Regions from separate parts of the Plantibacter sp. Mn2098 genome, predicted to be linked through region 2. Evidence: riboswitches for the same ligand, from Rfam matches in the RefSeq annotation. Region 2 holds a riboswitch; the other holds the start of a gene.
The links. Region 2 has a riboswitch for glycine ahead of ACL9RL_RS03280 (L-serine ammonia-lyase). Riboswitches for the same ligand answer to the same signal wherever they lie in the genome.

Region 1 (6,126 bases), on a different contig from region 2:
TGGTAGACCGCGTACATCGCGGCCATCACGGCGAGGAGGACCTGCGCCGTGCAGATGTTGCTCGTCGCCTTCTCGCGGCGGATGTGCTGCTCGCGCGTCTGGAGCGTGAGCCGGTACGCGGGGTGGCCCGCTGCGTCCTGGCTCACGCCGACGAGGCGGCCGGGGAGCTGACGTTCGAGGCCCTTGCGGACGGCCATGTAGCCGGCGTGCGGTCCGCCGAAGCCCATGGGCACGCCGAAACGCTGGGTGGTGCCCACGGCGATGTCCGCCCCGAGCGAACCCGGCGAGGAGATGAGCGCGAGTGCCAGCAGGTCGGCTGCGACGACCGCGAGGCCGCCCCGCCCCTTGACCTCGGCGATGACCGCGGCCGGGTTCCAGATCCGGCCGCTCGCGCCCGGGTACTGCACGAAGACGCCGAACGCGTCTGGGAGCGCGTCACCGGCGATGGCGGCGGCGGAGAGATCGATCTCGACGAGCTCGATGCCGACGGCCTCTGCGCGGTTCGCGAGGAGCGCCTTCGTCTGCGGGAACGCGTCGGCGTCCACGATGAAGGTGTGCGATGCGGACTTCGAACCGCGGCGGGCGAGAAGCATGCCCTCGACGACGGCCGTGCTCTCGTCGAGCATGGACGCGTTGGCCGTGTCGAGCCCCGTGAGGTCGGAGACCATCGTCTGGAAGTTGATGAGGGCTTCGAGGCGGCCCTGCGAGATCTCCGGCTGGTAGGGCGTGTACGCCGTGTACCAGGACGGGTTCTCGAGCACGTTCCGCTTGATGACCGCCGGCGTGATCGTGTCGTAGTAACCGAGGCCGATGAGGCTGCGGTTGACCGTGTTGCGCGCGGCGATGGCTCGCAGCTCGGCCAGCGCGGCGCGCTCGCCGATCGCGTCCGGGATGCTCGACGAGGCGAGCTGGTCGGCCTTGATGGCGTCCGGCACGGCGGCGTCGAGCAGCGCGTCGACGGAGTCGTAACCGATGGCCGAGAGCATCGTCGCCTGCGCGTCGGCATCGGTCCCGATGTGGCGCGTGGAGAAGCGTTCCGCCATTACTCGCCCACCACTGCTGCGTACTCGTCCCAGCTGAGGAGGGTCGTCGGCAGCTCCGCGAAGCGCACCGAGATGAGCCATCCGGTGCCGAACGGGTCTGCGTTCACGATCGACGGGTCGTCGATCACGGCGTCATTGACCTCGACGACCGTGCCGTCGATGGGCGCGAACAGCTCGCCGACCGACTTCGTGGACTCGATCTCGCCGACGATGGAACCGCCGGTGATCTCACCGCCCACAGCCGGCAGGTCGACGTAGACGACGTCGCCGAGCTTCTCGGCTGCGTAGTCGGTGATGCCGATGACGGCGAGGTCGCCCTCGACGCGGATCCACTCGTGCTCGGCGGTGTACTTGAGTTCGGTCTTGTCGGCCATGTCGGGTTACTTCTCTCTCGTGTAGAAGGGCAGCGTGGTGACGGTCGCGGGGATCTTCGTACCGCGGACGTCGATGGTGAGGACCGTTCCAGTGGCGGACTGGTCGGGGTGGACGTAGGCCATCGCGATGGGGTGGCCGAGGGTGGGTGAGAGCGCACCGCTCGTGACCTCGCCGACCTCGACGTCGCCGTCGAACACGGCGTAGCCTGCCCGGCCCGCACGACGCCCTTCGGAGACGAGGGCGACGAGCACGGGCGCATCCGCGGGAGGTCCGGCTTCGACGGCTGCACGGCCGACGAATGCGCCGGGCTTGCTCAATGCGACGACGCGGCCGAGCCCTGCTTGCACGGGGAACGTACCCGTGCCGAGTTCGTGGCCGTAGAGCGGCATGCCTGCTTCGAGGCGCAGCGTGTCACGGCTCGCGAGCCCGGCGGGGACGAGGCCGTGGGATGCGCCCACCGCTTCGATCGCGCGCCAGAGCCGTTCGGCGGCGTCGGCCTGCACATACAGTTCGAAGCCGTCCTCGCCCGTGTACCCGGTGCGGGCGACGAGCAGCGGGAGGCCCTCGAAGAGCGCATCGGTGCAGCGGTAGTAGCCGAGCTCTGCGAGCGGCGTGCCGAGATCCGTGATCGCTGCGACCGATTCGAGGATGGCGCGCGATGCGGGTCCCTGGACGGCGATGAGCGCAGTCGCGTCGCTCTGGTCCTCGACGGTCACGTCGAATCCGGCAGCACGCTCGCTGAGCGCTCGGAACGCGGCCTCCCGGTTGCCGGCGTTCGCGATGACGAGGAATCGCTCGTCGGCGAGTCGGTACACCACGATGTCATCGACGATGCCGCCCTGCTCGTTGAGGATGAGCGAGTATTTGGCCTGCCACAGCGCGATGGCGGACAGCTTGCCGGCGAGCGCCGTGTCGAGGAATGCAGCGGCGTCCGGCCCGGCGACGAGGATCTCGGCCATGTGCGAGAGGTCGAAGATGCCGGCGGCCGTGCGGACGGCGTGGTGCTCTGCGAGGTCGCTGGAGTAGCGGACGGGCATCTGCCAGCCGGCGAAGTCCGTGAAGCTCGCGCCTGCGGCTTCATGGACGGGGTGCAAAGGACTGGTTCGTTCGAGATCGGTCACGAGTTCTCCGGGGTCGCGTGGTGCGCTTCGGGTACGACAAGCGCGCCCGTTGGGAACTCCCCCTCTGTCATTGGCCTGAGAGTTTCGCGAGCGACGGATCGACGTCCGTGCTGCTTTCACCGTCGGCGAGCGCCACAGGATGGTGACGCTGCTTTCCAGAGTGGCCAGTTCGATGCGGTACAGGACCTGAGAGATTGGCGGGGAGGCTTGCTCCTTCGGTGCCGGGTGAACCGGCTCTCCCGCATCGTGTTTGCGGCCCGATATTCGTTTGCGCGCCCAGCATATCGTGGTTCGCCGCGCTTGCGGGAGTCGGTGTTCTGGTCAGGTGTACACTAAGGCTCGGAACAGTAAGAGTCAGACATACTCTTAGTTGATCGCGATGTCGTTGGATCGACATCGCCCGAGCCACCGGGAGCACACGATGGGTGAGAGCGCAGCAGATCAGGGCCTCGCGGACGCGGCGAGCGTCAAGCTGGCCGTGTCCACCGTCATCTTCACGCTCCGCACCGATGACGGCTTCGGTGCGACGGATCCGACCCCGGCCATCTGGATCCCGCTCGTCCGCCGCATCCGCGAACCGTACGACGGGCTGTGGGCGTTGCCAGGCGGCCCGCTCGGCGCGGAGGAGTCCCTCGCGGACGCGGCACGGCGCACACTCGAAGTGACGACATCGCTGCGCCCCCGCTACCTCGAACAGCTCTACGCGTTCGGCGACATCGACCGCTCGCCGGACGAACGTGTCGTCTCGATCGTCTACTGGGCGCTCGTCGGCTCAGAGGAGGCCAAGCGCACGCTCGTCGGGCAGAACGTCCGCTGGTTCCGCACCGATGCGCTCCCGCGGCTCGCCTTCGACCACGAACTCATCGTGGAGTACGCGCTGTGGCGGCTCCGCAGCAAACTCGAGTACAGCCACATCGCCCACGCCTTCCTCGGTGAGACGTTCACGCTCACAGAACTGCGCGAGGTCCACGAGGCCGTCCTCCAGAAGCAACTCGACCCGGCCAACTTCCGCCGGCAGATCGAGTCGTCCGGGCAGGTCGTCGCAACCGACGAGCTCCGCACCGGCGGCCGGCACCGTCCGGCGAGGCTCTACCGCTTCAACCGCTCCTCCGAGTACGCCGACCACGGCCCGCTCGCCGGTGCAGACCCCACCGAAACCGCACCACCAGCACGCATGCAGGAGCTCTCATGACCCTCACCGCTTCCGTCGACGCCATGATCCAGGAGATCGCGAACGGCCAGACCGCAGGTTCCACCTGTGCGCCGGAGCTCGCCTCCGGCCCGTGGGTCTTCGACCTCACTCCCCCGAGCTACGGTCCGGGCGCGTCGATGGGCGATGTCATCCCAACGGGTTCCCCCCGTCAGGGCCAGCTGCCCGCCTCCTACCGCGATGCTGATCAGGCGGACCTGCACCGGCGGATCGTGGCTGCGAAGGAGACGCTCGGCGATCGCGTTGTGATCCTCGGGCACTTCTACCAGCGCGACGAGGTCGTGCAGCACGCTGACTACGTGGGCGATTCGTTCCAGCTCGCGAACGCGGCGAAGGCCCGAACCGAGGCGGAGGCGATCGTCTTCTGCGGTGTCCACTTCATGGCGGAGACGGCCGACCTCCTCTCCGGTCCGGAGCAGGCGGTCATCCTGCCGAACCTGGCCGCCGGGTGCTCGATGGCGGACATGGCGAACATCGACCAGGTCGAGGAGGCCTGGGAGCAGCTCGAAGCCCTCTACGGAACCGAGCCCGATGCGGATGGCCGCGTGCCCGTCATCCCCGTCACCTACATGAACTCGTCCGCGGCGCTCAAGGGCTTCTGCGGTCGCCACGGCGGCATCGTCTGCACCTCGTCCAACGCCGAGACAGTGCTCAAGTGGGCCTTCGAGCGCGGTCAGCGCGTCCTCTTCTTCCCCGACCAGCACCTCGGCCGCAACACGGCCAAGAAGCTCGGTGTGCCACTCGAGCACATGCCCATGTGGAACCCGAACAAGGCGCTCGGCGGCAACGACGCGCAGGGGTTGCAGGAAGCGGAGGTCATCCTGTGGCACGGCTTCTGCTCCGTGCACAAGCGGTTCACGGTCGACCAGATCGATCGCGCGCGCGCAGCCCACCCCGGCGTCCGCGTCATCGTGCACCCCGAGTGCCCGATGCCCGTCGTCGACGCCGCGGACGAGGCCGGTTCGACTGACTACATCCAGAAGGCGATCGAGGCGGCCCCGGCGGGCACGACCTTCGCGATCGGCACGGAGATCAACATGGTGCAGCGCCTCGCCGCGCAGTACCCGCAGCACACGATCTTCTGCCTCGACGACGTCATCTGCCCGTGCTCCACGATGTACCGCATCCACCCGGGCTACCTCGCCTGGGTGCTCGAAGGGCTCGTCGCAGGCGAGGTCATCAACCGGATCACCGTCTCAGACGACGTCGCCGTCCCCGCACGGCTCGCCCTCGAACGGATGCTGGCCGCGAAGCCGCCCGTCGCGGCTCAGGCAACCACCGTCGCGCCGGCTCAGACGGTCGAGGTCTGACCGTGACCAGGGTCGTGGTGGTGGGCAGCGGCATCGCCGGGCTCGTCACCGCCATCCACGCGAGCGATGAGCACGAGGTCGTCCTCGTCACGAAGGACGTGCTGGGGCAGAGCAACACGCGTTACGCGCAGGGTGGCATCGCCGGCGTGATGTTCGACGACGACTCCGTCGAGTCGCACGTGCAGGACACACTCACGGCCGGCGCTGGGCTGTGCGACGAGGAGGCCGTGCGGGTGCTCTGCTCCGAGGGGCCGGATCGCATCCGCGAGCTGATCGCGTACGGAGTCGGATTCGACCGTGCGGGCTCGGCGCCAGATGCGGCGTTCGCGAAGGGCCTCGAAGCTGCCCACTCCTACCCGCGGGTGCTGCACTCGGGAGGCGATGCGACGGGCGCGGCGATCGAGGCGGCTCTCGTCCACCGCGTGCGGGAGACGAGTGTAGCCATCCACGAGCACACCTTCCTCGTCGACCTGCTCGTCGAGGCCGGCGCCGTGCGGGGAGTGCTGCTGCGGGCAGACGGCGAGGAGTTCGTCGTCCGGGCCGACGCGGTCGTACTCGCGACGGGCGGCGCGGGACAGCTCTACCCGCACACCACGAACCCGCTCGTCGCAACGGGTGACGGTGCAGCGGCAGCGCTCCGAGCCGGAGCTGCGCTCGAAGACGTCGAGTTCGTCCAGTTCCACCCGACGGCACTCACCTCCGCGGGCAGCTTCCTCGTGTCGGAGGCCGTGCGCGGCGAAGGGGCCGTCCTCCGCGACGCATCAGGCGAGCGTTTTATGCAACGCGTCCACCCGGACGCTGAGCTCGCGCCGCGCGATGTCGTCGCGCGTGGGATCGCGGCCGCGATGGCTGCTCAGGGCGGGCTGCCGGTGGTCCTCGATGCGACGATGCTCGGCGCGGAACGGCTCGCGACGCGCTTCCCCGGCATCGATGCGGCGGTGCGGGCGTCCGGCATCGACTGGTCGCTCGAACCGGTGCCCGTCGCCCCCGCCGCCCACTACTGGATGGGCGGGGTGCGGACCGATCTGCACGCACGGACGAGCCTTCCCTGGCTGTACGCGGTCGGC
Region 2 (6,126 bases):
CCGGCCACAGCAGGTTGACGAGGGCGAAGTGTCCGAGGTGGTTCGTGGCGAACTGCAGCTCCCAACCAGGACCGACGCGAGTTTCCGGGGCGGCCATCACACCGGCGTTGTCGATGATGATGTCGATGCTGCGGCCAGAGGCCAGGAACCGCTCGGCGAACGCGCGCACGCTCGCCAGGTCGGAGAGGTCCATCTCGTCCACCTCGACGTGTTCTGCGGATCCGTCGATGTCCGCGAGCTCTTCGCGGGCGGCTTCGACGCGGCGTGCGGGGACGACGACGTCTGCGCCGGCGCCGACGAGCGCACGGACGGTCTCCTTGCCGAGGCCGGAGTATCCGCCGGTCACGATGGCGAGCTTGCCGGTCAGATCGATGCCCTCGAGGACCTCTGCGGCCGTGGTCGAAGCGTCGAATCCGGAGCCGATGCGGTGTTGTGTACGTGTCATGTCGGCCAGACTACGACTTCGAGCGCACTCGCAGTCAACGGGTTTGCGGGCGACGGAAGGCCGCAGGGTTCGGCAGTCCCTAGGCTGTGGGGATGCAGCGGATCGTCACATGGTGGGACCGACGGCAGATCCCGCTGTATCTCGCGGCGATCGTCCTCGGTGGGGTCGTCGGCCTCGTCGCGCCGTCGTCCGCGCCCGGGCTCGCGGCATCGATCAATCCCGCGCTCATCCTGCTCCTGTTCGCCACGTTCCTCGGCGTGCCGCTCACGATGATCGGCCGTGCGTTCCGGGACGGGCGCTTCTTCGTCACGGTGCTGCTGGTGAACTTCGGGATCGTGCCGATCGTGGTGTTCGGACTGTCGCGCTTCGTGACCGACGACCGTGGCTTGCTCATCGGTGTCCTGCTGGTCCTGCTGACGCCGTGCGTGGACTACGTCATCGTGTTCACTGGCCTCGCCGGCGGTGCGCGGGACCGGCTGCTCGCGGCGGCGCCCGTGCTGATGCTGCTGCAGATCGTGCTGCTGCCGGGCTATCTCTGGCTGTTCGCCGGTGCCGACGCCGTCGCGCTCGTGGAGGTCGAGCCGTTTGTGGAGGCGTTCCTGCTGCTCATCGTGGTGCCGCTCGTCGCGGCTGCGATCGTGCAGGCGGTGGCCGGGCGATCCGCGATCGGTGCAGGCATCATGCGGGTGATGGAGGGCGCGATGGTGCCGATCATGATGCTGACGCTCGCGGTCGTCGTCGGGTCGCAGATCGCCGCGGTGGGTGAACAGGCGGTTGCCCTGTTGCGGGTGGTGCCGCTGTTCGTGGCGTTCCTCGTGGTGATGGTGGTCGTCGGTGCGCTCGTGTGGCGCCCGGCCCGACTCGACGCGCCGGCCGGGCGGGCACTCGTGTTCAGCGGTGCGACGCGGAACTCGCTGGTGGTGCTGCCGCTCGCGCTCTCGCTGCCGACGTCGCTCGCGATCGCTCCGCTCGCGGTGGTGACGCAGACGCTTGTGGAACTCGTCGGCATGGTGGTGCTCGTGCGGGTGGTGCCGAGGATCGTGGGCCCTTCGAGACCCGGTCGCTGAGCGTGACCCGGTCACTGAGCTTGTCGAAGTGACGACTGCGCGGGGTCGGGCCCTTCGACAAGCTCAGGGACCGGGGGTGACGACTGCGCTGGTTCGGGCCCTTCGACAGGCTCAGGGACCAAGTCCGGTCGCTGAGCGAGACCCGGTCACTGAGCTTGTCGAAGTGTCGACAGGCCCAGCGACCGGGCCGGACCGGGCCTGAGCGCTAGTGCTTGTGGTGCCCGTGATGCGGGATCTGGCTCTCGTCTGGACCGGGGTTCGTGATCGTCGCGGTCTCCTCGGCCTCCGCGTCGTCGATCGCTTCGTCGTGCGGGCCGGGGTTGTTGATGCTCGGGTTGGCGAGCGCCGCCTCGTCGACGGCTTCGTCGTGCGGGCCGGGGTTGTTGATGCTCGCGTTCGTGAGCACCGCCTCGTCGACGGCTTCGTCGTGCGGACCAGGGTTGTTGATGTCTGCGTTCTCGAGGTTCTGATCGCTCATGTCGACTCCTTCGTCGCCCGCGCATCAACGTCGGCTCCAGCAGCCGCCGATCGTACGGGTCTGGCACCAGGCTAGAGCGTCGCCAGCGGGACTTCCAGGCATTCTCCGACTCTGCACGATCGTGTATCGTGCACAGCACAACATCACACGCCTTCGAGCAGCTGCGGGAGAGTTCCGTCCTGCATCATCGGGCGGGCGCCGTAGGAGCAAATCCTCCCCGGGAATCTCTCAGGCCCCTGTACCGCAGCAGCTCGGCGACTCTGGAAAGCAGTGACGATCTCGTCGCTCACCGACGGTGCAAGCGTTCTCCCGCCAGGGGATCGCGGAAACTCTCAGGTCCGATACAGAGCGGGGAGGGACTCGACCATCGGTCGCGCACCAGCGCGCCACAGCATCGGAGTTCCCATGACCAACGCACCAGCATCCCGGGTGGCGGCAGCATGACCATCAGCGTGTTCGACCTGTTCTCGGTGGGCATCGGTCCGTCGAGTTCGCACACGGTGGGGCCGATGCGCGCCGCATCCGTGTTCGTCGACGACGTCCGTGACGCTGGTGTCCTCGATGCGGTGGCCGCGCTCGACGTCGACCTGTACGGTTCGCTCGCCGCGACGGGACGTGGACACGGCACGATGACGGCTGTGCTGCTGGGGCTGGAGGGGTACCGTCCGGAGGAGATCCTGCCGGAGGAGGTCGAGGAGCGTCTCGGGGCGCTCGCCGCGACGGGGACGCTGCGGTTCGGCCGCGGTGTCTCGCTGCGCTTCGCGGTCGACGACATCGCGCTGCACCCGTTGACGGTCCTCGAACGCCACACGAACGGCATGCGGTTCGCCGTGCGGGACGCTGTGGGCGAGGTGCTCCACGAGGCGGTGTTTTACTCGGTCGGCGGCGGGTTCGTGGTGCGGGAGGACGGGACGCCCGTTGCGAGGACTGGCCCGGTCGTGCCGGACGCCGCTGTGCCACTGCCGTTCCGCACGGCGGCGGAGCTGCTCGGCCACTGCCGGGCGGAGGGTGTGCCGTTCAGCGGGGTGATGCTCCGGAACGAGCTCGTCACGCGCTCGGAGGACGAGGTGCGCAGCGGGCTCCTGCACATCCGCGACGTGATGGAGGCGTGCAAGAACTCGAGTCTGGAACGCACCGGGCCGCTGCCAGGCGGTCTCGACGTGCGGCGACGCGCGCCGGCGTGGCACACCCGCCTGCGTGCTGAGGACCCGGATCGGGATCCGAAGTTCTGGCAGGAATGGGTGAACCTCGTGGCGCTCGCCGTCAACGAGGAGAACGCGTCGGGAGGCCGGGTCGTGACGGCGCCGACGAACGGTGCGGCCGGCATCATCCCGGCGGTCATGTTCTACGCCACCCACTACGGCCCCGGCATGGATGCGGCGACGCCGGAGCAGCGGGACGAGGTCGTCGTCCGGTTCCTGCTCGCCGCCGGTGCGGTCGGCGTCCTGTACAAGGAGCAGGCATCGATCTCCGGTGCGGAGGTGGGATGCCAGGGCGAGGTCGGCTCGGCATCGTCTATGGCGGCCGCCGGACTCGCCGAAGTCCTCGGCGGGACGCCTGAGCAGGTCGAGAACGCGGCCGAGATCGCGATGGAGCACAACCTCGGGCTGACGTGCGATCCGATCGGCGGGCTCGTGCAGATCCCCTGCATCGAGCGGAACGCGATCGCCGCAGCGAAGGCGATCAACGCCGCGAAGATGGCGCTCTGGGGCGACGGCACCCATCGGGTGTCCCTCGACGAGGTCATCGTCACGATGCGCGAGACGGGCCGCGACATGTCGTCGAAGTACAAGGAGACCGCGTTGGGCGGGCTCGCGGTCAACGTCGTGGAGTGCTGACTCTGCCCTCACGGCCGGGCGATGATCGCCTCCGCAGCTGCGATTGCGGCGTCGTGCGCCGAGACGGGTGAGTCCTGCAGAGCGTTCGTCGTGACGTCGATGCCCTGACCGTTCAGGCTGAAGAGCACCTGGCACTGCTGGTCGTTGACCCCGCACCACAGGATCGCGGTGTCCGAGGACGGCAGACCGGTGAGCTGCACGGCGGCCTGCGTGCTGCCGGTCGGGATGTTCGACAGGATCTTGGGCGCGATCCACGCGCCGCCGGGCACGGCCGTGATGGTGAGGGGTGCGATCACGGCGCTCGTTCCGACCGGGCCGTACACGCAGCCGAGGGCGCCGATGTCCTGTACAGCGACCGTCTGGACCGACGGCAGTTTCTGCGGTTCCTGCGCGACGTACCCGTCACCGGCATCGCCGTTGTCGCCGCCGAGCGCCGTCGCCGCGGCGTCGGTCGGGAGGAGCGCGTCACAACTGGAGGCGACCGGCTTCGCCGACGTCGGCGGGGTCCACGCAGGTGCGGGCTCGCCGGCGGACGCGAGTCGATCGAAGAGTGAGGTGAACGCGGGTGTCGCGTGTGCGAAGGTCTCGTCCGGCGACCCGAGCGACGTCGTTGTGAGCTGTGCGCCCGGGTTGTAGATCAGGATCTGCACCCAATTCGAACCGACGAGCGCGTTTGCGCGGCAGCCGATGTCGCCGCAGGATGCGAACGCCTTGGTCGTCCCGAAGTCCCGTGTGTCGGTCGCTTCCGCATCGTCCTGCCACCCGGGGTTCCAGGTGGACGCTGCGTCCGGGAGCACCTGGACGACCATCCGCGGCGCAGGGTAGGTTTCGGTCGTGATGGTCGGGCTGAAGTTGTCCGGTTCGACCGTCCACTGGCAGACGAGGCCGCCAGCGGCGGTGACGGCGATGTCGTCGAGGCTCGCGTGGTCTGCTGTCGAGGGCCAGGTGACGAGCGTCGCCGGTGCCCGCAGTGCCTCGGCGGCGTCCGTCGTGGAGACGAGGTCGTCGCAACCGAGCGGCAGTCGGAAGGTCGGGGCGGCGAGTTCCGAACTGGTGGATTCGGTCGTCGGAGCGCTGGAGGTCGGGCTGCTCTCGGGGGTGGTCGGCGCCGTGCACGCGCTCAGCAGGACCGCGAGGACGAGCGCCCCGCCGATGCCGATGCCGCCTCGGACAGCGAGCATTCCCCTCGATCGTGCAGCCGACATCGCAACCCCTTCGCCGTGGGTGCGTGTCGCACCAGGCACAAGCTGGCAGGACGCCCGACTCCCGCGCGAGCGTCCCGAGCGCGGGACAGCGGATTCCCAGCGGGTGCGGGAGTCGCGGTCGTTTCCGCCGACCGGGACCTGTTTCCGACATCTGTCGGCATCTTGTGGTGTCGGGTGCTCGAAGGCAACCCGACCCGTACGATTGGTCCGTGCCGAGAGGCTCACGCGCACGGTTGCGGGACGCATCCCGCGGCCGAGCGCCATTCCAACGAGTGAGGAACATCCCATGGGCAGACTGATCTACGGCAGCTCCGCGCGAGAGCTGGAACTGGACGACCGCACGCTCGCCCATGTCAAGTCGATCACGGTGATGAAGCTGCGCCGCAACGAGTCCTTCACGGTGTCGTGGCAGCGCGGGGAGGACTCCGGCGGCGGTCGCGTGTCGATCTGGGTGCACCCGTCGATCTCGCTGCAGTTCGAGTTCGACGACGAGAACCGGCCCGAGCTGAATCGCGCGTGGCTCGAAGCCATGATGCAGGAGGCCAACAAGACCGGCGACCTCCGCATCGGCCCGGAGGTCGACGACGCCGCGAACGGACAGGCTGCCGCGCACACGGGTTCGATCAAGACCGTCAAGCCTCGCTGACCGTCCCCGCTTCTGCGGCTCGGTCGCTTCTGCGGCCCGCCCGCTACGGCGTCGGCGAACCGCCGTTCACGTTGAGCGTCTCTCCCGAGACATAGCTCGATTCAGCCGAGGCCAGGAACACGTAGGCAGGGGCGAGCTCGGCCGGCTGACCGGCCCGTCCGAACGGCGTCGCCTGACCGAACGCCACGATCTTCTCCTGCGGCTGCCCGTCCGACACCTGCAACGGCGTCCAGATCGGTCCGGGAGCCACGGCGTTCACCCGGATGCCACGCTCGGCGAGCTGCTGCGCGAGTGACTTCGTGAAAGCGTTGATCGCCGCCTTCGTCGAGGCGTAGTCCACGAGGATCGGTGACGGATTGTAGGCCTGGATCGATGTTGTGTTGATGATCGTCGACCCGGGGCCGAGGTGCGGCAGCGCCGCTTTTGTGATCCAGAACATCGCGAAGA

Region 1: another riboswitch for glycine. It lies ahead of gcvT (glycine cleavage system aminomethyltransferase GcvT); the one in region 2 lies ahead of ACL9RL_RS03280 (L-serine ammonia-lyase).

The regions. Positions count from the first base shown of each region.
Region 1 covers NZ_JBMOUH010000003.1:212,055-218,180, reverse strand. Annotated here, with positions in the region: gene gcvP (aminomethyl-transferring glycine dehydrogenase) at 1-1,043, opposite strand, end outside; gene gcvH (glycine cleavage system protein GcvH) at 1,043-1,417, opposite strand; gene gcvT (glycine cleavage system aminomethyltransferase GcvT) at 1,424-2,539, opposite strand; glycine riboswitch at 2,597-2,703, opposite strand; glycine riboswitch at 2,705-2,791, opposite strand; gene ACL9RL_RS06525 (NUDIX hydrolase) at 2,961-3,731, shown strand; gene nadA (quinolinate synthase NadA) at 3,728-5,059, shown strand; gene nadB (L-aspartate oxidase) at 5,062-6,126, shown strand, end outside.
Region 2 covers NZ_JBMOUH010000002.1:96,514-102,639, reverse strand. Annotated here, with positions in the region: gene ACL9RL_RS03295 (SDR family NAD(P)-dependent oxidoreductase) at 1-445, opposite strand, end outside; gene ACL9RL_RS03290 (arsenic resistance protein) at 538-1,512, shown strand; gene ACL9RL_RS03285 (hypothetical protein) at 1,718-1,990, opposite strand; glycine riboswitch at 2,145-2,244, shown strand; glycine riboswitch at 2,245-2,347, shown strand; gene ACL9RL_RS03280 (L-serine ammonia-lyase) at 2,431-3,828, shown strand; gene ACL9RL_RS03275 (hypothetical protein) at 3,837-5,009, opposite strand; gene ACL9RL_RS03270 (hypothetical protein) at 5,320-5,679, shown strand; gene ACL9RL_RS03265 (SDR family oxidoreductase) at 5,723-6,126, opposite strand, start outside.